Regions from separate parts of the Selenomonas sp. CM52 genome, predicted to be linked through region 4. Evidence: riboswitches for the same ligand, from Rfam matches in the RefSeq annotation. Region 4 holds a riboswitch; each other region holds the start of a gene.
The links. Region 4 has a riboswitch for cobalamin ahead of HMPREF1153_RS06745 (methylmalonyl-CoA mutase family protein). Riboswitches for the same ligand answer to the same signal wherever they lie in the genome.
Positions count from the first base shown of each region.

Region 1: another riboswitch for cobalamin. It lies ahead of HMPREF1153_RS04330 (ABC transporter substrate-binding protein); the one in region 4 lies ahead of HMPREF1153_RS06745 (methylmalonyl-CoA mutase family protein).
Region 2: another riboswitch for cobalamin. It lies ahead of HMPREF1153_RS07975 (ABC transporter substrate-binding protein); the one in region 4 lies ahead of HMPREF1153_RS06745 (methylmalonyl-CoA mutase family protein).
Region 3: another riboswitch for cobalamin. It lies ahead of nikB (nickel ABC transporter permease); the one in region 4 lies ahead of HMPREF1153_RS06745 (methylmalonyl-CoA mutase family protein).

Region 1 is NZ_ALNM01000019.1:98,451-104,333, forward strand. It holds gene HMPREF1153_RS04315 (protein O-GlcNAcase) at 1-1,320, shown strand, start outside; gene HMPREF1153_RS04320 (nitroreductase family protein) at 1,413-1,925, shown strand; gene HMPREF1153_RS04325 (MazG nucleotide pyrophosphohydrolase domain-containing protein) at 2,008-2,478, shown strand; cobalamin riboswitch at 2,553-2,725, shown strand; gene HMPREF1153_RS04330 (ABC transporter substrate-binding protein) at 2,906-4,495, shown strand; gene HMPREF1153_RS04335 (ABC transporter permease) at 4,496-5,482, shown strand; gene HMPREF1153_RS04340 (ABC transporter permease) at 5,479-5,883, shown strand, end outside.
Region 2 is NZ_ALNM01000030.1:82,927-88,809, forward strand. It holds gene HMPREF1153_RS07945 (stage V sporulation protein S) at 1-147, shown strand, start outside; gene HMPREF1153_RS07950 (PHP domain-containing protein) at 185-1,015, shown strand; gene HMPREF1153_RS07955 (Asp23/Gls24 family envelope stress response protein) at 1,097-1,930, shown strand; gene HMPREF1153_RS07960 (DNA-deoxyinosine glycosylase) at 2,008-2,523, opposite strand; cobalamin riboswitch at 3,177-3,354, shown strand; gene HMPREF1153_RS07975 (ABC transporter substrate-binding protein) at 3,536-4,519, shown strand; gene HMPREF1153_RS07980 (TonB-dependent receptor plug domain-containing protein) at 4,555-5,883, shown strand, end outside.
Region 3 is NZ_ALNM01000010.1:53,454-59,336, reverse strand. It holds gene HMPREF1153_RS01785 (ABC transporter ATP-binding protein) at 1-789, opposite strand; gene HMPREF1153_RS01790 (ABC transporter ATP-binding protein) at 1-11, opposite strand, end outside; gene HMPREF1153_RS01780 (ABC transporter substrate-binding protein) at 808-2,358, opposite strand; gene nikC (nickel transporter permease) at 2,383-3,195, opposite strand; gene nikB (nickel ABC transporter permease) at 3,195-4,136, opposite strand; cobalamin riboswitch at 4,366-4,616, opposite strand; gene HMPREF1153_RS01765 (lysylphosphatidylglycerol synthase transmembrane domain-containing protein) at 4,730-5,731, opposite strand; gene folE2 (GTP cyclohydrolase FolE2) at 5,771-5,883, opposite strand, start outside.
Region 4 is NZ_ALNM01000028.1:17,516-23,398, reverse strand. It holds gene HMPREF1153_RS06755 (glutamine synthetase) at 86-1,972, shown strand; gene HMPREF1153_RS06750 (hypothetical protein) at 2,028-2,291, opposite strand; cobalamin riboswitch at 2,431-2,605, shown strand; gene HMPREF1153_RS06745 (methylmalonyl-CoA mutase family protein) at 2,838-5,036, shown strand; gene scpA (methylmalonyl-CoA mutase) at 5,036-5,883, shown strand, end outside.

The DNA.
Region 1 (5,883 bases), on a different contig from region 4:
ACGGAGGCCGAGCGGCGCATGATGCTGCACTTCTTGGGCGAGCACGGCATGAATCTCTACGTCTACGCGCCGAAGGACGATCCGTACCATCGCGAGAAGTGGCGAGAGCCGTATCCGCCGCAGGAGATGCTCGCGCTGAAGCGCCTTGCCGCCGAGGCGCGGACTGTGGGCGTGGAGTTGGTTTTCGCTGTATCGCCGGGACTCGACCAGCGCTTTTCGGGTTGGGCAGGCGAGGCGGATGAAAAGGCCATGCTGCGAAAGCTGGAATCTGTTCATGCGATGGGCGTTGAGCGTTTCGCCATATTCTTCGACGACATCGAGAACAAGGACGGCAGGGCGCAGGCTCTTTTCGTGAATCGCCTGAATGAGGAGCTTTTAGCACGTCACCTCACGGAAAAGCCACTGTTTGTCGTGCCGACGGAATATTTTCTGCAAGATATGGAGACTGCTGGCGTGGCGAAGTCCTACACGCGCGAATTTGCCGCGCAGCTCGATGACGATATCGTCGTTCTGTTCACAGGAGAAGGCGTCGTGCCCGAAGGCATAAGCGCCGAAGATATGACGGAGGCTGAGCGCCTTTATGGGCGGACGCTCGGCATCTGGTGGAACTATCCAGTGACGGATTACTTGCCGGGCAAACTCGCGCTCGGCCCCATACAGGGATTGGATGAAACTGTGGCGGAGCGTGCGCCCGTGTTCTTGATGAATCCGATGGACAAACCCTATCTTTCGCGCATCGCCTTGGCTACGGGCGCAGAGTGGCTCTCTTCGCCCGCCTCGTATGATGCGGAAAGAGCTTGGTATACCGCCATCCGTGAGCAATACGGCGGCTTGGCAGGGGCGATGGAACTTTTCGCGCTTCATTCGCGCCGCATGGAAAAGGATTGGGCACATACGGGCGCACTCGATGCGCCTGTGCTGAAAGAGCAGATGGAAGCTTTCTGGCAAAAGGTGGAGCGTGGGGAAAGGGCCGAAAAGGAAGCGGAAGCCCTCGCAAAGGAATTTCGTCGCCTGAAGCGTGCTGCCAAGCAGTTGAAGGAGAAGCTTCCACCGGAAACTCTTGCCGAATGCCTGCCGCAGCTCCAGCTCTTTGCTCAATATGCGGAGTCGGCGGAAACGTCCCTCGCGATGGTGAAAGCGCAGCGCGAAGGAAGCTTTGCGCACGAGGCGGCGCTTTATCAAAAAATCAAGGATGTTCCAACAGAGCAGCAAAAAAAGGAAGAACCGCGTCTCTCCGAGCAGGTGCTCGCAGATTTTATCGCGAGGGCGAAATCGTGGCATGAAATGCAAGAGGTTGGCGTAGGACGGAGGGAAAACTAGCCGATCGGTCTGCGCCTTGACCTCTTGGGAGGTTATGCTAGAATATATCAAAGATGTATGGATGTGCATTTTTCGTAGAGGAGGAGTTCTTTATGTCGTTTCTTGATTTGGCGAAAAAGCGCTATTCTTGCCGCAAGCTTTCGGCGCAGCCCGTGGAGGAGGAGAAGCTGCAAAAGATTTTGGAGGCGGGGAATCTCGCGCCGACCGCCCACAACAATCAGCCGCTTCATATCTGGCTTCTTGAGAGCGCTGAGGCGATGGAGAAGGTTTCACAGACGACATCCTTCATCTTCGGCGCACCCGTCGCCTTTGTTGTGGGCAGCAAGGCGGATGATGCTTGGGTACGTCCCTCTGACAAGAAAAACTTCGCCGATGTGGATGCGAGCATTGCGGCGACGCATATGATGCTGGCGATTGAAGACTTGGGACTTGGGACGACGTGGGTCGCGCATTTCGATGCGCCGAAACTCAAGGAGTTTTTCCCCGAGATGGCGGATTATGAGCTTGTGGCGATTTTTCCCGTCGGCTATCCTGCCGAGGATGCTGCGCCCTCGCCGCGTCATGCCGAGCGTGTGGGTGTAGAGAAGCTTGCCGATTGGCTTTGAGAGATTGTTGTTGCCCCGCTGCACGCATGTTGCGGCGGGGTTTTCCTTATGGAGCGGATTTTGTTGAATGCGAGGAAGATTTATGACATACGTTGAGCGATTGCAGGATATTGTGCGCACGCTGCGCTCCGAACATGGCTGCCCATGGGATCGGAAGCAGACGCATGAGAGCATCAAGCCAGGCTGCATAGAGGAGGCGGTCGAGGTACTCTGCGGCATCAACATCTTAAGGGAGACGGGGAAGGCGGACAACTTGCGCGAAGAGCTTGGCGATCTCCTGCTGCAAGTGATCTTTCACGCACAGCTTGCAGAAGAGGCGGGGCTTTTCACGTTGGAGGATGCAGCGAGAGCCGCTGCAGAAAAGATGGTGCGCCGCCATCCGCATGTGTTTGGCGAGCCTGTCAAGGATGCGGCGGGCAAGTCTCTGACGGAGTGGACGGCGATCAAGGCATGGGAGAAGCGCGGGCGCGAATGGGAGGAAGCGTACCTGCCCGACGCATTTGAAGAGGCGGCGCTGCTCTTGCAGAAGGCGAGGGAACGCAAAAAGCTGTAACCGATGGGCGTTTCAGCTCCTCAACGCCCATTGACACATTGTTCGTTTTATTGTAAGCTGAATCCGAAAACAACTTCATATTTTGCCGATCGGGTGCGCGCTGCGCTTAATAGAGAAGCAGGTGAAAGACCTGCGCTGTTCCGCAGCTGTAATGCAGAGTCGACCTCATGATGTCACTGGGAAACTGGGAAGGCGAGGAAGACGAGGATGCAGAGCCAGAAGAACTGCCCGATCGAAGCGCTGTTATTATTCCTGCGAGAGACAGGAAGGCGTGGCTCGTGTTTCGTGCGCCTTTTTGCTCTTTAGCAAAGAGGCTTTTTATATGTCTGGGCGAAAGTGATGGAAGGAGGTGGATGGAAGGCGCAGAATGATAGGATTGTCTGGAGGAAGGTATGCTGTGAGTATTGGGTGTTATATGCGAGGAGGCATGACAGTGAGGAAACTTTGTATGTTTCTGCTGGCGGCGATGATGATGCTCACCGTCGGCTGCGGAGGCGCGGATCAGGCGAAAAACGAGCGCGCAGAGAAGGGCGAAATCGTGATCTCGGTCGGCAAGTATATGGTAGGCGAGGGTTTCGATCCGACGATGGGATGGGGTCTCTGGGGGCCGGATCCGTTCCACAGCGCATTGATGGGACATGATGAAAAGAATCAGCTCATCAAGGAGCTGGCTACAAACGTTGAACGTTCAGAGGATGGGCTGAAGTATACCTTTACGATCCGGGATGATGCGAAATTCTCTGACGGTCAGCCGCTGACGGCAGAGGATGTCGTCTTTACCTACGAAACGGCGAAGAAGGCGGCCAGCGCCGTGGATCTGACCGCGATGGAGTCGGTGCGCGCCCTGTCCCCGACGCAGGTGGAGTTCAAGCTGTCACGCCCGTGGTCTGTTTTCCTCGAAACGGCGGCATCCCTCGGCATTGTGCCGAAGCACGCCTATAAAGAAGGGTATGCGACGGCGCCGGTCGGCAGCGGTCCCTGGAAGGTCGTCTCGTTCCAAAAGGAACAGCAGCTTGTGATGGAGCCGAACGAATATTATTACGGAGAAAAGCCGAAGCTGAAAAAGGTGACGGCGCTGAATCTGGGCAATGATGCTGTGCTTGCAGCAGCGCAGTCCGGACAGGTCGATCTCGTCTTTGCACCGCCCGAATTTGCGGCGGCAAGCGTGCCGAATATGAAATTGGTAGTGATGGACACCATCGACAGCTTCTGCGTCAATATGCCGCAGGAGCCGGAGCATGACGAAAACGGCATGCTGGTCGGCAACAATGTGACGAGCGATCCTGCCATCCGCCAGGCGCTCAATATCGGCATTGACCGCAAGGCGATCATTGAGAACGCGCTCGACGGTTTCGGAAAGCCGACGATGAATTTTGCAGAAGCTCTTTCTTGGGCGAATAACGATTTGCAGGAATCGGACAACCGCGTGGACGAAGCCGTGAAGATTCTTGAGGCTGCGGGCTGGGTGGATACGGACGGCGACGGCATTCGCGAGAAGAACGGGCAGAAGGCGGAATTCGTCATCAATGGCCGTTCCAATGACCTGCAGCGTTACAATACAGCGGTGGCGCTTGCACAGGATGCGAAGAAGCTCGGCATCAACATCATCGCAAAGTCGACGCCATGGTCGGAGGCCCGCAAGATAGCGCGCAACATCCCGACGGTATGGGCGGGCGGCGACTATACGCCGCAAGTGATCTACAATTATTTCCATTCCTCGCAGGTCGGGGTGAATGTCATCAACAACTCTGCCATGTATCGCAACCCGACGGTTGATGTGCATATCGATCGGGCACTTGCCGCTGCGACCGATGAGGAGATGCTGCGCGAGTTCCGTGCGGCACAGTGGGATGGCATGACAGGGCCGAAGGTCGATATCCCCTATCTTTGGATTGCGACGGTTCAGATGCCGTATTTCGTCAACAATCAGCTCGATCTCGGTCAGCTGCGTGCGGGTGAGCGCGGACAGGGCATGGGGATCCTTATAACACTTGACGAATGGCAGTGGAGGAAGTAAATGGATAAGAGAATCTTCTGCTTTCTTGGGGGCAATCTGTTTCGGCTTGTGCTCCTCCTCGCTGCGGTGAGCGTCATCAGTTTTATCCTGCTCGCCAATTCGCCCATCGATCCCATCGACGCGTACTTTATCAATAAGGCGGCATCGGCGGAGCAGCATGCGCTCATTGCCTCTTATTGGGGCTTTGACAAGCCGCCGCTCGAACGCTTCCTGCTTTGGGCGGGGAATATTTTGCATGGTGATTTCGGCACATCGTTCATCTATCGCGCCCCTGTACTCGAAGTCATCGGAGAAAAGTTTCGCCTTACGCTTCTCTTGATGATGACGGCGTGGACGTTGTCGGGCGCAATCGGCTTCGTTCTGGGCGTGCTCGCGGGAATGTACCGTGACAGCCGCCTGGACAAGGCAATTCAGGGATTTTCCCTTCTGTGCGTCTCCGTACCGGTCTTCTGGCTCGGGCTTTTGTTCCTCATGATCTTCGCGGTCAAGCTGCAGTGGTTTCCGCTGGCGCTCGCCGCTCCTATTGGAAAATTGCATGAGGAGGTGACGCTGGCCGATCAGATTCATCATCTGATTTTGCCGGCGTTGACGCTCAGCGTCACGGGGATTTCTGCCATCGCGCTGCAGACGCGTGAAAAGATGATCGAGGTGATGGGGACGAACTACATGCTCTTTGCCGAGGCGCGCGGCGAGAATCTTTGGCAGCGCGTGCGGCGGCATGGTCTGCGAAACATTCTGATGCCCGCGATCACCTTGCAGTTTGCTTCCTTCAATGAGCTGTTCGGCGGAGCGATTCTCGCCGAGACGGTGTTCTCCTACCCGGGACTGGGCAGTACGGTCACGATGGCGGGGCTGCGCGGTGATCTTTCGCTGCTGCTCGGCATTGCGATTTTCAGTGCGGTTTTTATCTTTGTTGGCAATCTCATCGCCAACATCCTATATGGGATTGTGGATCCGCAGCTGCGAGAGGGGAGGGGGATGTCATGAACAAGGCGCTTCCCCTCGTGCAAAGCGGTCTGAGTGTCCGTCAGCGCCGACTCATCTTTGCCGTGTTTGCGACCCTGTTCATTTTGGGACTGCTCCTCTGGGGTACGACGATGGATGAGAGTTCCTATGCCGTCGACTTTGGGCAGAAAAATCTTGCACCGTCCTTTCTACATCCGTTCGGTACGGACAACATGGGGCGCGACATGTTTCTGCGCTCCGTCAAGGGCATGTCGATCAGTCTGCAGATCGGTTTTGCCGCCGCGTTTTTCAGCTCCTGCATCGCGCTCATCCTCGGAACGTTGTCGGCGGCATTCGGCGGCAAGGTGGATCGCTTCGTTCTTTGGCTCGTCGATCTCTGCATGGGAATTCCGCACATCCTCCTCATCCTCATGATTTCGGTG
Region 2 (5,883 bases), on a different contig from region 4:
CTGAATCAGGCCGTCAAGGCAATCGCCATTGCGCGCGGCTTTGTCGCGCCGCACGGCATCGATCTTGTCTGCGTTCCTGCTTTCGCCGATATCGAGATCGACGGCGAGGAGCGCACGGCGATCAAACTCATCGTAGAGCCGCGTTGAGGGCTTTGCATGGGTTCAGCAAGGGAGTGAGGTTCCAGTGTCCAGCGATCTGCATACGCATACGTCATATTCCGACGGAAAGATGACGCCCGAGGAGCTTGTGGCGGCGGCGAAGGAAGCGGGGCTTCGCTACATCGCAATCACGGATCATGATACCGTGGACGGCGTCACGCATCTTTATGAGGAAGGGCTTTTGCCTGCGAAGGGCATCGGCATCATACCGGGCATTGAGTTCAGCGCCCATCATGAAAAGCGGGAAATCCATATCCTCGGCTACAATGTCGACATCTATCGCCGCGATCTCCTCGACCGCCTGAACGATGTGGGAGAGGCGCGTTGGAGTCGCTTCGCTGAGATGGTGGAGAAGCTGCAGGAGCTTGGCTACGGCATTACGGAAACGGATGTGCTGAAGGTAGCAGGCACGAGCAAATCCATCAGCCGCTCGCACATCGGACGGGCTCTCGTGCTCAAAGGCTGTTTTTCCAGCGTGCGCGAGGCGTTCGATGCTGTGCTTTCCAAAGGCCGTCCCGCTTATGTTTCACACTATCGCCTAGAGCCGGAAGAAATCGTCGCGCTGATCAAGAATGCGGGCGGTACGCCCGTCCTCGCTCATCCGAAGCTTGTCGGTGACGACGCGCTCGTCGAGCATGTGCTCGACCTCGGCATCGAGGGCATTGAGGCGTTTTATCCGCAGCACGATACGGTCGATACGCAGCGCTATCTCGGTATGGCGGAGCGCCGCCATCTGCTCGTGACGGGCGGCTCGGACTTCCACGGCTTTGCTTCGCGCTATCCGCAGGAACTTGGCATCTTCACGGTGGAGGATTCATTCGCGGAGAAGCTGTATAAGCCGAGAATGAATCTTTAGAGAGACCGACTGTCCTTTTTGCAAGGATTTCGCAGGAAAATTCCCTCGCTTTAGTTTCTTAAAGAAGCAGGAGAGAAAGATATGGACGTCATAGCATTCGTAGGTCCGAGCGGCACAGGCAAGAGTCACCGCGCCTTGCTCGTGGCGCATCAGCATCAGGCGGACGCCATCATTGATGACGGCATCCTGATCAAGGACGGCAAGATCGTCGCCGGTTCTTCCGCCAAGATGGAGAAGAGCAAAATCATGGCGGTGCGCCGCGCCATTTTCGTTCTGCCCGGACATGCGGAAGAAGTGCGTTCTGCTATCGCTGAGTGCAGGCCGCATCGCATCCTCATCCTTGGGACTTCCGAGAACATGGTCTATAAGATCGTGCGCATACTGAAACTGCCGACGATCGAACAGATCATCCACATCGAAGACATCGCGACGCAGCGTGAGATGCAAAAAGCGCGGGACAGCCGACTGAAGCAGGGCAAGCACATCATACCCGTTCCGACGATCGAGCTGAAGCCTCATGCTTCGGGCTTCCTCATCGATCCCATCCAGTCCTTTTTCCGCCGCAACCGCACGCGTCGCCGCAAACTCGGCGAGAAGTCCATCGTGCGCCCGGTGTTCAGCTATTATGGCAAGCTCATCATCGACGATCTGGCAATTCGCGAGATGGTCGTGCGCATCGTGCATGAGAAGGAATACATCTCGAAGGTCGGTTCTGTGCGCGTGCGCCACGTCTGGAAAGGCGACGAGGATCGCGGCCTTGAGATTTCCTGTTCCGTCGTGCTGACCTACGGCAGCCATATTCCGACACTCATCAAGGAGACGCAGCAGCGCGTGAGAACGAAGGTCGAATACATGACGGGACTTTTCGTGCGCGAGGTCGACATCATGGTGCAGGCGCTTTATATCGAAGCGTAAGCTGTACGCACAACATTCAACATTCGTTTTGTGGACGCTGTGCGCCGCCTGCTCATCGAGAAGAAAAGGCGCTCCCCTTACTCTTCGAGGGGGAGCGCCTTTTTCCATGCTTTTGCGAGATCGTCGAAGCGCCAGCGCGCGTTGGCGGCGCTCGTCGAGGGCAGTGCATGAAAGGTGAGATCGTCGCGTTTTAGAAGTGGCTTGTTGGCACGGCGGAAAGTATCGGCCGATTTGCCGCCGTTCAGGCAGAAGGTGGAGAGGCGCGGATAATGCGCGAGGAGTGCGGTGAAGTCGTTGGGCTTTGCCGCGCGAATCGCTGAGTCCAAGCTGCCTTCGCGCTCGCACGAGGCGATGGAGTCCCAAAGCGCGATATGGTGGCGGAGCAGCATCTGGAGCCGCGCCGCATAGTCCTGCGGCGGCTCACCGCCCTCCAACAGATACGCCATGAGCCGCCAGAAGCGATTCTGCGGGTAGGCGTAGTATTGCTGCGCCCTGAGCGACGCCGCGCCCGGCATCGAGCCGAGAATGATATGCGTGCAGTTTGCGTCGATGCTCGGAGGAAAGCCGACGCAGGTGAAGGGAGAAGCGGGCATGAGCAGGACTCCTTTGCAGTGGAATTTGACGAATCTGCTTTTACGTCGTATAATAAGCGTGGAAAGGGTGCTACTGGTAACGGTCAGCCCCGCTAGAGAAATTTGGGTTAAGAAAGCCCGCCTCTTCCGGCAAAGACTAGGCGGGTTTTCTTATGCTTTCAGAACGATGAGGATGAAAAGCGTTACCAAGAGCAACGCAATCAAATCATTAATCGTCATAAGCAACGCCCTGCTGAGCCGTCCAAGAAGCAAGCTCAAAGGGCGCGGCTGATTGGCAAACGGCTCGTATGCGAAAACGTCCCAAGAATGCAAGCGCAAAGCGCGCCGCATGATTGGCTGACGTTGACCGCCAAGGAGGGCTAAGAATCGACCGCCACCGTTGTAGTAGCACCGTCTATATTATAGCACACTTCCAATCTTCATGGGAAGATTCCCGAAAAGGAAGCGCCTTCATGGTGCTGCGAGCGGAGCGAGCGCAGCGATGCTTCTGCAGTCGTTGGGCTGAGCATAGCTTTCATAGGAGACGAAGGGAAGGGGCTGCCTTTTGGCAGCCCCTTGTCGTTCTTCTTAAAGTGCATTGACAAGCCGAGAGTTTTGCGGTAGCATAGGGTCTGGATTAAGTCTAGTTATAATTTCATAAGTTACAGCGGAGAAAATCACGCTGTGGAGCAGGTACCCGCAAGGGTCTAAGAGAAAATCCGGTTATGCCGGAGCGGTCCCGCCACTGTGAGGGGAGCGAAGCTGCAAGGATGTCACTGGGGTACTTCCCTGGGAAGGCGCAGCCGAGCGATGAACCGAGCCAGGAGAACTGCCTGCTTGACGATCACCGTTTGACCTGCGAGCGATGGGAAGGGGATTCTTCTTTGCATCCGTGCGCCTTTGCGCTGCTGCATAAGGGAGCCTTTCTCTTCGAGGGGGAAAGGCTCTTTTTTATGGATGCTTTTCTCGCAGAAAGTTGGACTTCACTGCTATCTAAGCTTTGTCGCAGGAGGCGGTAAAGGGAGGAAAAAGTTTGAAGAAAAGTTTCTTTGCCATAGTCCTAGTCGTCGTCTGCCTGCTGCTGACGGCGTGCCGTATCGCGCCGGAGGCGGCGCAGGGCGGCGCAGGAAGCTATACGGTCACGGACAGCCAAGGTACGGTCGTCACCGTGCCTGCGAAACCACATCGCATTGTCACGCTTTCGATGAGCACGGACGAGGTCATGCTTGGTCTTGTGCCGCCCGAAGATATGGCAGCGGTAAACAGCCTCCTTGACGATCCTGTAAGCTCGAATGTTGTGGATCTTGCGAAGAAGGTGGAAAAGCGCGTCGGCAATCCGACGGTCGAAGAGCTCGTCGCGCTTTCGCCTGATCTCGTCATCGTGCCTGACTGGGGTGACCTCGCCATTGTACCGTCGCTTCGTGAAGCGGGACTTACCGTCGTCGTCTGCAAGGGCGCGAGGAATCTCGCTGAGATTAAGGAGACGATCGCGCTTCTCGCGCAGGCGGCAGGCGTGCCCGAACGCGGGGAAAAGCTCCTCGCGATGATGGACGAGCATCTTAAAGGCATAGAGAAGAAGGTCAGCGCCATCCCCGAGAGCGAGCGCAAGACAGTCGTCTTGATCTCCCTGATGTCGGGTTATGGCGGCATCGGCTCCAGCTTTGACGACGCCTGCCGCTATGCGGGCGTGAAGAACGGCAGGTCGGCGCTCGGCATCCGCGACGGCCAGGCCATGACGAAGGAGCAGCTCGTCGAGATCAATCCAGACATCCTCTTCGTGCCGACGTACAACGACCATGGGAAATTCGACGTCGACAAGTTCCGCAAGGAATACTTCGACGATCCGTCCCTGCAGACGGTCAAGGCCATCCGCGAGCATCGCCTCGAAGAACCGACGGAAGCCTATATCTACAACTGCTCGCAGGACTTCGTACTTGGCGTGCAGGAAATCGCCTATCGCGCATACGGAGACGCTTTCGCCCAAGGACGCGAAGAGCATCTCTCGGCGGTGGAATAAGGATTCATTAAAATCATCAAGGAGGAGAAATGAGCATGAAGAGCAAGAAAATCTACGGCAAGGATGGTTTGACAAGGAAGGTGTTGGCGGCTTTTTTTGCGTCGAGTCTCTGTTGCGCACCGGTGTTCGCGGCAGAAAACGATGCGGCTGACGAAGCGACAGAGAATGCAGTGAACGACCTCGGCGCGACCGTCGTGACGGCGGAGCGCATCCCGACAGAGCGCATGGACACTCCAGCCAACGTCACAGTCATCACGGCGAAGGAAATCGCTGCGAATCACTATGCAACGGTTGGCGAGGCTGTTGAGCATGTAAACGGAGTGACTGTCACGCGCATGGGCGGGCAGCAGCAGGAGATCGTTCGTCTCAATGGAGATGAACGCGTGATCGTCCTTGTCGACGGGGAGCGAGTCAACAATGATCAAGGCGCATCTTCTGGTCGTTCCAGTGCAGATCTTAATATGATTCCTTCGATGAAGAACATCCAGCGCATCGAGATTGTCAAGGGTGGCGGCTCGGCTCTCTACGGCAGCGATGCTGTGGGCGGCGTCATCAACATTATCACGAAGAAGGGCGTGAAGAATGAAACGACCGTCGACCTCAGCACGGGTTCGTGGAAGACGCACAGCCTTGAGCTGACAAACCAGGGCACGGATGGCAACTACAGCTGGTTCGTGACGGGTGCCATGACGAACGGAGGCAACTTCGATTACAACTACAAGGGTACAGGCTATAAGATGGATAGCAGCGATTATCGCAATCGCAGTTTCTCCCTGCGCCTCGATGACAAGATCGACGATCGCAGCTCAGCGCATATCTATTACGGGCATCGCTCCGTCAATGCCGCGCAGTATGATTGTCGAGGTGCCTCGGTTGTGCCGCCGTTTTCCGGCAACAAGATGACGGAGGTGTTCAACAACGTCAGTGCTTCCTATCGATTCAAGGAAGGCACGGCGGCGCCGGGATTCCTGCGTGTATTCAATAATTACAAGACGGTGACGTATGGGACGGAGTTCAACACGCTTCTATGGGGGGTTGACTATCAGAATGGTTGGAAGCTCGACGAGAATAACACGTTGATTGCCGGTGCGGAGTGGCATCGTAGCAATTCTTCGAATGAAGGGAGCGGTTACTATAAGGATAAGAAGATTACGAACAAGGCGCTCTACGTGCAGGACACGATGAAACTTGGCAAGCTGTCGTTCGTGCCTGGCGTGCGCATCGACCATCACAGCATGTTCGGTACGCATTGGACTCCGAAGGCAGCGCTGAATTATCGACCCGATGAAGCGACGCAGTTCTACGCTTCGTGGGGCAGGGTGTTCAAGGCGCCGACAGCGGATGATCTCTATTGGAACGATCCA
Region 3 (5,883 bases), on a different contig from region 4:
TTAACTGGCATACGACATACCCCCGATCTGCGGCACGGAATGCAGGAGTTCCTTCGTGTAGTTCGCCTGCGGGTTTTCGATGATCGCCTCAGACGTTCCCTCTTCCACGACGTGCCCGTTCTGCATGACCATGATCTTGTCCGACATATAGGTGGCAACGCCGAGATTGTGCGTGACGAGGATGATGGCCGTGCCGTCCTCACGGCAGATTTTCATCAATTCCTTGACCACCTGCGCCTGCGTCGTAACATCGAGCGCCGAAGTCGGCTCATCTGCCAAGAGGAGCTGCGGCCGAAAGAACATTGCCATGGCGACGCCGACACGCTGACGCATGCCGCCTGAAAGCTCAAAGGGAAAGCTGTCCATGATGGTATCGGGGTTCGGAAGCTGCATCTTGTCCAGCATTTCCTTCGCCTCTTTTTCCGCCTTCTGTGGGTCCATCGAGCTGTGCTCAAGGATGTACTCGACAAACTGGCTGCCGATCGTGCGGATGGGATTCATCATGCTGCCGCTGTCTTGGAAAATCATCGAGATGTTGCGCCCACTGATGTCACGCCACATCTTCGGCGTATTTTTCAGCATGTTCACGCCGGAAAAGATGATCTCGCCTTCATTCGCGCGCCCCTCGTGGGGGAGGCAGCCCAAGACTGCGCGTATGACGCTGGTCTTGCCGCTGCCGCTCTCGCCCACGAGTGACAATACTTCGCCGGAATCGAGGGAAAAACTTATGCCATGCACCATCTCGGTGCCGGCATATTGGATATGGAGGTTCTTGACCTCAAGAAGCATATCGTTCTTCCTTTCTCCTTACTTTGCCGGGCGGATCTTGTTCGTCACCCAATAGTAGTCGGACGGATACATCGTCGCACCCGTGATCTTCGTCGAGCTGATGATGTTCGTCTCAGGATAGCCGAGGAAGAGTCCCGCGCCATCGTTCATGATGATCTGCTGGATGTCGATCATGAGCTGGCGGCGCTTCGCCTTGTCGAACTCCGTGGAAAGCTCGGCGAACTTCGCGTCGAGCGCAGGATTGCTGTAGCCCGAGCCGTTCTGCGGGTTGTCGCCATCCTTGTTCGTGCGCCAGTACCAGTTGAGGAAGATCTCGGGATCGCCCGTGTTCGCCGTCGTGATGTTAGAAATCAGCAGGTCGTACTCACCGTTGATGCCCATCTTGTCGATGAGGTTGTAGTCAACGCTCTTGATCTTGACGTCGATGCCGACCTTCTTGGCGTCCGCCTGCACGGCCTCAGCATAGATGGGCAGCTCGGCGCGGCTGTTGTAAATGACGAAATCGACGCTCAGCGGCTTGCCGTCCTTGTCACGGATGCCGTCGCCGTCCGTGTCCTTCCAACCAGCTTCGTCGAGCAGCTTCTTGGCGCGCTCCACATCGTAGTGGTTCGGGTCGGTGAGCTGATCGAAGCCGTAGTCCATGGAAGGAGGAATCGGTGCCTTGCCCTCGATGAACGTGCCCTTCAGGATGATCTCGTTGTAAGACTTGCGGTCACACATGCTGATGAAGGCTGCACGAACCTTCGGATCGCCCAATACGCCCTTCTGGTTGATGCGTGCAAGCACCACGCGCAGCGAGGCGATGCGGTCGACGTGGAATTTCGATGTGTCGCTGAAAAGACCGATGTCGCCCGCGCCGATGTTCACAGCCATATCGACTTCGCCCGACTGGAGAGCCATAGCTCGCGTGTTCGGATCGTCAATCGAGGGAATCTCGACCTTCTCATACGGCACTTCGCCGTCCCAGTAGTGCGGATTCTTCTTCATGACCGCCTTTTCCTTGGTGAAGGATTCGCAGACATAAGGACCCGTGCAGATCGGACCCTGCTTCGCAAAGTCGCGCTCACCTTCCGCCGTCGTATCAACGATGAGGAAGAGCGGGTCAGCGAGGAAGCCCGGCATGTTCGGCTCAGGCTTCTCCGTCGTGATGATGAGGTTCTGCCCTTCCGCTTTCATTTCCTTGTACTTGAAGAACGTTTCCGCGCGCTTGTTCTTCGCGAAAGCGCGCTCGATGGACGCCTTGACCGCTTCCGCCGTCAGATCCTTGCCGTTCGAGAATTTCACGCCGTCGCGAATCTTGAACGTCCACGTCAGGTGGTCGTCGCTGATCTTCCAGCTCTCCGCCAGCCACGGCTGCACGTTCATCTTCTCGTCGAACTTTGCCAAGGCCTCGCCCATGCCGTAGCGCATGACGACCCAGCCAAAATAGTTCTCCGTCGGCTCCAGGCTGTCGGCGAAATTCGTCACGCCAACCTTAAGCGTCGAGTTATCCGCCTTGTCTGAACCGCAGCCCGCAAAGATTGCGGCGGAGAATACCAAGGTGAATACAAGGAAAAGCCATCGTTTCATTTTGTTCACAAAAATACCCCTTTCTTAATTTGCCTTTTTGGGATCCATGACATCGCGCAGACTGTCGCCCCAAAGATTGAAGACGGCGACGACGACGAGGATGGCGACGCCCGGATAGACCATGAGCCAAGGCGCTGTCTGGATGAACTGCCGCCCCTCGTTGAGCATGAGTCCCCACTCGGGCGTCGGCGGCTGTGCGCCGAAGCCGAGAAACGACAGGCCGGCAATCTCCATCATCATGGCGCCGATGTCCGTCGCTGCCGTCAAGATGATCGTCGGCAGAAGATTCGGCGCGATGTGACGCCAAATGATCATCGAAGTGCGCGTGCCGTTCGTGACGGCGGCAGAGAGGAAGTCCTGCTGCGCCAGCTTGAGCGTCAGGCTGCGCGCCAGTCGCGCGTACCTCGTCCAACCGACGGCGGAAAGCGCCAGAATCGTGTTCGCGATGCTGCCGCCGAGCATGCCGGCGATGGCGATAGCAAGCACGATTCCCGGGAAAGCCAGCACCATGTCCGTGAAGCGCATGAGCAAGGTGTCGACCTTGCCGCCCGTAAAGCCGGCGATGATGCCGATGAGCGTGCCGACGACGGACATGATGAAGACGATGCCGAGCGCCATGGCGATGGAAATCCTCATGCCGTAGAGGATGCGCGTGAAGGAATCCCTGCCGAGCTTGTCCGTGCCGAAGAGATGCTCCGACGACGGCGGCAGAAGCGACGTCTGCATCGAGGACGTGTACGGGTCGTAAGGCGCCAGATACGGCGCGACGACCGCTGCCAAAATGAGCAGAACGACCAAGACTGAATAAAGATAGAAAAGTTTTCTGTCCTTCGCCATCAGCGTCCCCCCCTCTTCAAGCGCGGATCAAGCTTCGCGTAAGAAATATCGACGAGGAGGTTGATAAGCATGTAGAGTATGGCAATCCACAGCACGAACCCCTGCACCAGCGGATAGTCGCGCATCTCGATCGCATGAACGGCCATCTTGCCGAGTCCCGGCCACGAGAATACCATCTCGATGACGGCGACGCCTCCCAAGAGCCAGCCGATGGCAAGCCCCAGGAGCGTCACGAGCGGCAGGCAGGCGTTCGGCAGCACATGACGCCAAAGGATGCGCTGCATGGAAAGACCACGCGCCTTCGCGCCGATGACGTAGTCCTGTCCAAGCTCTTCGAGGACAGCCGTGCGCACCTGCCGCGTATACTTCGCCGACATGACGACGGCGAGCGTGAACGCAGGAAGCACGATGCCTCGCGCCGTGATGTCACCGCCCGCAATCGGGAAGAGATGCAGCTTCAATCCGAAGATATAGAGCAGCACGAGTCCGATCCAAAAGCCCGGCATTGAGACGCCGAAGAAGGACAGCACGCGGATCACATAGTCAATCCAGCGGTTGCGGTAAAGAGCTGCGACGATGCCCAATGGCAGGGAGATCAAGACCGTCATAGCAGTCGCAGCTACGGCGAGCGCCAGCGTGCCCGGCAGGCACTGCATGAGCTTGTCGAACACGGGGATCTTCGCCGAATATGAGCGTCCCATGTCGCCTTGCAGCACGCCGCCCAGCCATCTCCCATACTGCACGAGAAACGGCTGATCGAGTCCCAGCTCCTTGCGCGTCGCATCGATCGTTTCCTGTGACACGACGGAATCGCCGACCTCCAAGAGCGTTTCCGCAGGATCGCCCGGCGAGAGATACGTCAGGCTGAATGTCAGGAAGCTCACGCCAAAGAGCGTGATGAGCATCTGACACAGGCGGCGTATCAATTCTTTTCCTTTCAATGCAATACCTCATCTCCTTAAAAATCATATAAAAAAGACATTTGCGACCGAATCCTCAGAATCGGTCTCTATAAGGAAACGCCCATCTATCCGGCATTTCCATAAAAAAACGCATGTCCGTCAACCAAGACAAGACATGCGGATTTTTCCTGCAAGCGCAAAACACCAAGGACATATTCCCCCGTCGGAACACACCTTGGCATCCATCTCCCCATCTCTCGTAAGTCAAGCAATGAATCTTATCATAAGCAGGCTTTCTGGCTCTCGGATCATCGTTTGTTTCCGTCTTCCCGGGTTTTCCCCAGTGACATGTCAGGAAGTGCCGATGCATTCAGCACTTTCATCAGAAACAGTGATTTCAGCGTTTCCCATGGAAACAAATTCCCCGATTACAGCTGCGGGACAGCATGGGTCTTTCACCCATTTTCCTCTCATCGCTCGCCGATATACATCGGCGACACTTATGACGTCTGTATGAATTTTTGAGAAAACAATTACTATCGGTAATTATATAGCAAAGTTCCTATCATGGCAAGCGCACGAAAAAATTTTCTTTAAGAAACATTATTTCTCCCTGCGATATACCTGCACGCTCAGCCATCCTCCTGCTGCTCCATCTGTCGATGCATAAAATCTCTGCCAAACACCTTGAGGGTGTAGTAAAGGCCGATGAAGAACGGGATGTACTCGGCGATGAGCCGCCAGCAAACGGCGAGGATGCCGACGGTGCCTGCCGGTACGGAATCGGCAAAGAGCAAGACGAAGCCGCCCTCCGCGATGCCAGAGCCGCCGGGCGTCGGCGTGAAGTAGAGCAGCATGTTGAGGAAAATCATGCGCCCCATGACCGTGTACCAATCGGCATCTGTCACACCGAGTCCCAAAAGAAGACACGGAACGATGGCATAGATGAACATGAGACTGAAGCCTGATTCAAAAAAGATGCGAAGCATGCTCTTGGGCGAGGAAGCGAGGAGATGCACGCCCATCTTAAGATCACGATAGAAAGAGAGCAGCTTTTTGCTGCGCTTCGTGCTCAGTCGCTTCGTCAGGCGCAGGACGATGTAGTCGAACGCATTCGCGCGAAAGGCAAGCACGATGAGTGCGATGACGACGAAGGCGATGACAGAGATGAGCATCAGCGTATGATTGTCCACGCCAGGCAAGATGCCTGCGTCGTGCAGGAAAATGAACGGCATGCAGCATATAAGGAAGAGGATGGACACGAGGGTTCGCACGATGACGAGCACCGTCGCCTTGCCCGCCGGTACGCCTGCATGACGCAGGAACATGAGCTGCGCCACAGCGCCGCCCGTTGCCCCCGGCGTCAGGAGCGCGAGAAAGTAGTTGCCGAAGACCACCTGCACCGCCTGTCCCAGCGTGATGTGCTCGCCCGAGATCTTCACGAGGTGCATGAGGCGCGTGCCGTCAAGCGTCAGACCAAGGCTCACGCATAGGAGCGCAAGGGCGATGGACCACGGCTGGAACGCCGTGAGATTTTTCAACGTATGAATGTCGACCGTCGAATAGATGACGGCGCCCGAGATGAAGAAAACGAGCAGCAGCGGTACGATGAAACGCTTGCAGAACACCTTCATTTGACACCTCCTCAGAGCGGCCTGACGCAGTTTCTCAGATCATTGCTCTTTGCCGGCTGTCCGCGCCTCGCAATTCACATATTCTTCGTGACTCGCATAGGCGCTGTGATTGTGAATCGACTCAAAATTCTCGCAGGAAAGCGAGAACCAAA
Region 4 (5,883 bases):
GAAAGCTTTGCTGTGCGGTTTTTTTTGTGCCGCTGTCGTTGCAGCGAATGAAATGTCTGCCCACGAAAGGAAAAGGATGGTTGAAATGGAAGACTTGTTGTATGTGATTCCAGCAAATTCCTCGAAGAAAGAAATCGTTCGTCTCTTGGAGGCGCATCCGGAGATAAAGTTTGTTTCTCTCGTCGGCATCGATCTCGCAGGCAATGATACCGATGAAAAGATACCGATGCGCATCTTCCTCAAGGATATGGATGATTTCTACAATGGTACGGCGGTGCAGACGGACGGTTCTTCGGTCGTGCTGACGGGCATTGCCATCTTGAACAACGCGAAGGTCGACATGCCGATCGATCCGGAAGCGAACTGGTTCATTGATTACAATCTTGAGCATTTCGATGAGGAAACGGGCAAGCCCATCGGCACGCTGCGCATTCCGTCCTTCCTCATTCATGACGGCAAGCGCGTCGATTCGCGTGCCATCTTGAAGGATACCCTGGTCTACTTGAAAAAGGAACTCTTGCAGATGTTCAAGGAGCATCCGCACGTTTCGGGCCTTGAGCATATCGACGGCTCGAAGATTGTCGATTTCCAGTTCACTTCGGCTACCGAGTTGGAGTTCTGGGTCAAGACGCCTCTCGAAGAGACGAATGTGGAGGAACTTTCGGCTTCTCAGGTCATGCAGGAGCAGTATTGGCAGCGTACGCACGGCGCTGTGCGCACGGCGTTGGAGCAGGCGGTCATGCTGCTCGATCGCTACGGACTGCAGGTTGAGATGGGGCACAAGGAGGTCGGCGGTCTCAAGGCGCAGATTGACGAGTCGGGCAAGATGACGCATGTGTGCGAGCAGATCGAGATCGACTGGCGCTTTTCTGACGCCCTGCAGGCGGCGGACAATGAATTGATCGTGCGCACGATGGTGCGCGAGGTCTTCCGTGAGAACGGCCTTGAGGTGAATTTCAAGGCGAAGCCGATGATCGGCCTTGCGGGCAACGGCGAGCATACGCATTTCTGCATCGCCGCCGTCATGGAAGACGGCAAGGTGCACAATCTCTTCACGCCGCAGGATATGACGAAGGACTACCTGAGTGCCGTCGGTTATGGCGCGATCATGGGGCTTTTGAAGAATTATGAGGTCATCAATCCCTTCGTGTCGGCGACGAACGATTCGCTCAACCGCTTGAAGCCCGGCTTTGAAGCGCCCGTCTGCATCGTCACTTCGCTCGGCTATACGCCGGAAATTCCGTCGCGCAACCGCACGATACTTGCAGGATTGATTCGCGATTTGGCGAATCCCTATGCGACGCGCTTCGAACTGCGCGCCTGCAATCCGTATTCCAATATATACCTTGTTTTGGCTGCGGTCTATTCTGCAGTGCTTGACGGTGTGAAGACCTCGATTCACCATACGACGGAGGAACTTCTGGCAGAACTTTCCAAGGAAGCGGGGAAGGAAGGCTTTTATCTTGAAAAGGATCGAGCTTATCGTAGCGAGGTCGACGTCTTCGAGGATTACACCGAAAAGGAAAGAAATCGCCTCTTCGGCGCACCACCGGCGACGGTTTGGGAAAATATGCAGGGGTTTGAGAATCATCCCGAGAAGGTCGCCGCCATCACGGTGGGCGGCGCTCTGCGTCCGCAGATCATCGAGGCGTTCAAGGCGGGCGCTCTCCTGCGCTGGAAGACGGAACTCATCAGCCGCATCATTCCTGAGAACCGCGACATCGTGCGCAAGGCAAAGGAAGTGCAGGCGACCTTCGTGACGGATCAGGATTCCTACAACTGGAACAAGATCAACGGCATTCGCTCGTATCTCGCGAAGGACAGCATCGACGAAAAATCTCTGTTCACGCTTCTCACCAAGGCCTTGCACGAAGGCGATTACGCCGTGGCGTCGGGTCTGCAGGTGGAGATGTATGACAAGATCGAGGAACTCAAGGCGCTTTATGACGCCTATATCAAGAATATGATCTGATGGATTGCCGCCAAAAAGCGCCTTTGCGGGCGCTTTTTGGCGGCAATTGCGTTTCTTAATAAATATGGTACGTCTTCCAGGGAATCTGCTCGACCTTGATCGTCTTTAGAAAATCGACGATGTCCTTTCTGCCATAGTAGCGCGGATTGCCGTCCTTGTCCTGCGACATCAGTACGATGGGCATGTTGCGGAAGAAGGGGGCGATCTCATTGCGGAACGATACGGCGCGAGCCGTGTACTGCGTGACGTGGGGCTTGACGACGACGATGGCGAAGGTCACGCCCTGCTCGATGATGACGGATCCATGAACTTTGATCATGCTGTGTCTCCTTGTGCAATTTTGAAGAATCGTAGAAAATCGTAGAAAATCTATGCAGAATCAAACCATATTTTTATTGTAAAAGACTTCGGGAGTATTGACAATCCCCAATAAACAGAGTTAATATAAAGATGAAAACAACATATTGTTGGAGACAGGTGTCGCAAGACTTAATAGGGAATTCGGTAGAAGCCGGAGCGGTCCCGCCACTGTAAGAGGAGTCCTTCATAAAAGGCCACTGGAGAAATCTTTGGGAAGGCATGATCGGACGATGAATCTGAGCCAGGAGAACTGCCTGTTTTGACATCACCGTCAGCGCGATTTGCGCTGGTACCTGCGAGCGATGGGTAGGGGATTTTGTCGTTTCACGGCAGGCTCTCCGGCGCAGATTTGCACCGGATTTTTTATTGGAAAATGCACTTTGCACGGACATGATGTGCAGAAGAGATTTCCTGCAAGCCTGTTCACGAAAATGATGAAGCCGCCCTCGACTGCAGGGCGGCTTTTTGTTGTATTCCGTATTATTTCAAGGGAGGCTGTGGAAATATGAGCAATGAGACAAAGGGTCAGGACGAGAATCTTGACCTGCAGGCCATCTTGAAGAAGGCCGAACAGCAAACGAGTTTCCCCGATGTGCCGCTCGACGAATTCGAACCGCCGACGTATGACGAGTGGAAAGAGGCATGCGTCGCACTCTTGAAGGGGGCGCCCTTCGAGAAAAAGATGTTCACGAAAACGTACGAGGGCATCACATTCGAGCCGATGTACACCCACAAGATGACGGACGAGATCCTGCCGAGGACGGACTTTCCCGGCATGGACAACTTCCTGCGCGGTGTGCGTCCGAACGGCTATATCGAACAGCCTTGGGGCATCGCGCAGTCGTGCGACGAGACGCTGCCCGAGGAGAACAACGAACTCTTGCACCGCGAAGTGGACAAGGGTTCGACGATCTACAACATCCGCCTCGATTCGGCAACGCTCCTCAACAAGGATGCCAAGGATGCTGAAAAAATCGGCGATGAAGGCTGCAATATCACAACGGTTGAGGATATGCACACGACGCTCAACGGCTTGAAGCTCGACCAGCATCCGCTCTACATCTATGCGGGCGCTTCGTCCCTGCCGATGCTGTCTCTCGTCGCTGCGTCCGTCAAGTCTGACGGCGGTGACCTCGCAAAGCTCGGCGGCTTCGTGGGAGCAGACCCCTTGGGCGAGTTGATTCAGCGCGGCGAGAATTACGCTTCGCTGCCACAGCTCTATGATGAGATGGCGGAGGCTGCTCTCTGGGCAAAGCAGTATGCGCCGAATCTCAAGACGATCATGGTGCGCAGCGATGCCGTTTCGCGCGGCGGCGCCAACGATGTGCAGGAAGTCGCCTCGACGCTCGCCGTCGGCGTCGCGTACTTGCGTGCCCTCATGGAGCGCGGGCTTACGGTCGACGAGGCGGCAGGGCAGATGATGTTCGGCTTCTCGATGGGCGCGAACTTCTTCCTGCAGATTGCGAAGCTTCGTGCGGTTCGCCCGATTTGGGCGCAGATCGTCAAGGCGTTCGGCGGCGGAGAAGAGGCGCAGCGCATCCACGTACATGCACGTCCCGCACTGTTTTTCAAGACGGTTTACGATCCTTACGTCAACATGCTGCGCAACACGACGGAGATCTTCTCCGGTGTCGTCGGCGGACTTGACTCCTTTGAGAACGCTCCGTTCGATGAGCCGATTCGCAAGGGTGATGAGTTCTCGCGCCGCATCGCGCGCAATGTGCAGATCATGCTGCAGGAAGAATTCGGCCTTATGCAGCCGATTGATCCAGCGGGCGGCTCTTGGGCAGTCGAGACGCTGACGAAAGAAATTCAGGAAAAGATTTGGGCAGAATTCCAGACGATCGAGGGCAAGGGCGGTATCGTCAAGGCTCTCGAAGTCGGCTATGTGCAGGAAGAAGTCGCAAAGACGCTTGAAGATCGCTTCAAGAAGCTCGAACTGCGCAGAGATCGCATCGTCGGCAACAATATGTATCCGAATATGACGGAGAAACTGCTCGATCCGCGCACAGAGGATGTGGCGGAACTTATGGAAAAGCGCAAGAAGGATGTCGAAGCCTATCTCGCCGATGTGGACGAGACATTCAAAAAGGAGTGCCTCACGGCATTGAAGAGTGCGGGCAAGGGCGAGAAGGCGGAGGCTGCTGTCAAGGCGGCGAAGGCCGGTGCGACGATTGCGGAGCTTCGCGAGGCCTTGCAGACGGGCGAGGCAGCCGAGAAGATCACGGCAATTGGAGCGCACCGCTGGAGCGAGCGCTATGAAGCTCTGCGCCGCATCACCGAGGAGTATAGGGACAGCCACGACGGCGATAACGTGAAGATCTTCCTCGCGAATATGGGCCCCATTCCGCAGCACAAGGCGCGTGCCGATTTCTCGACGAGCTTCCTGCAGGTCGGAGCCTTTGAAGTGCTGTTGAACGACGGCTTCAAGACGACGGACGAAGCGGCTGCCGCCGCCAAGGAGTCGGGCGCCGATGCTGTCGTCATCTGCTCGACAGATCCGACGTATCCGGAAATTGTGCCCGAGCTTGCGCCGAAACTGCGCACAGCATTGCCTGCGGCTACGATCTTCCTCGCGGGCGCTGCGCCGAAGGATTTGGAGCCAGTTTATCGCGAAGCGGGTGTGGATGACTTCATTTCCGTGCGTGCCAACTGCTACAAGACACTGCAGATGCTGCAGAAGAAGAAAGGAATGATTCAGTGATGGCACAGAACCCTGATTTCACGAAAATCAACCTTGAGGGTGCGCCTGCTCATAAAGAGGCGGATTGGCGCAAACGCTTGGAAGCTTCGACGGGCATGAGCTATGACTCGCTGATGGAGAGCACGATGGAGAAGATTCCCATCAAGCCTTTCTACAATCACGATGAATACGATCATATGAACCACTTGGAGTTTGCGAGCGGCATCCCGCCGTGCCTCAGAGGACCGTACTCGACGATGTACGTTTTCCGTCCGTGGACGGTGCGTCAGTACGCAGGTTTCTCGACGGCGGAGGAATCGAACGCCTTCTACCGCAGAAACCTTGCGGCCGGTCAGAAGGGTCTTTCCATCGCCTTCGATCTACCGACGCATCGCGGCTATGACGCCGACAATCCGCGCGTCATCGGTGACGTCGGCAAGGCGGGCGTCTCGGTTTGCTCAATGCTCGACATGAACATCCTCTTCTCGGGCATTCCGCTCGACCAGATGTCGGTTTCCATGACGATGAACGGCGCCGTTTTGCCGATTCTCGCCTTCTTCATCCAGTCGGGCGTCGAGCAGGGCGTTGACAAGAAGATCATGGCGGGTACGATTCAGAACGACATCCTCAAGGAATTCATGGTGCGCAACACGTACATCTATCCGCCGGATATGTCGATGCGCATCATCGGCGATATCTTCGAGTACACGACGAAATATATGCCGAAGTTCAACAGCATTTCCATTTCGGGCTACCACATGCAGGAGGCTGGCGCGACGGCAGACATTGAGCTTGGCTACACGCTTGCTGACGGTCTCGAATACATCCGTACGGGCATCAAGGCGGGACTTCCGATCGACGCCTTCGC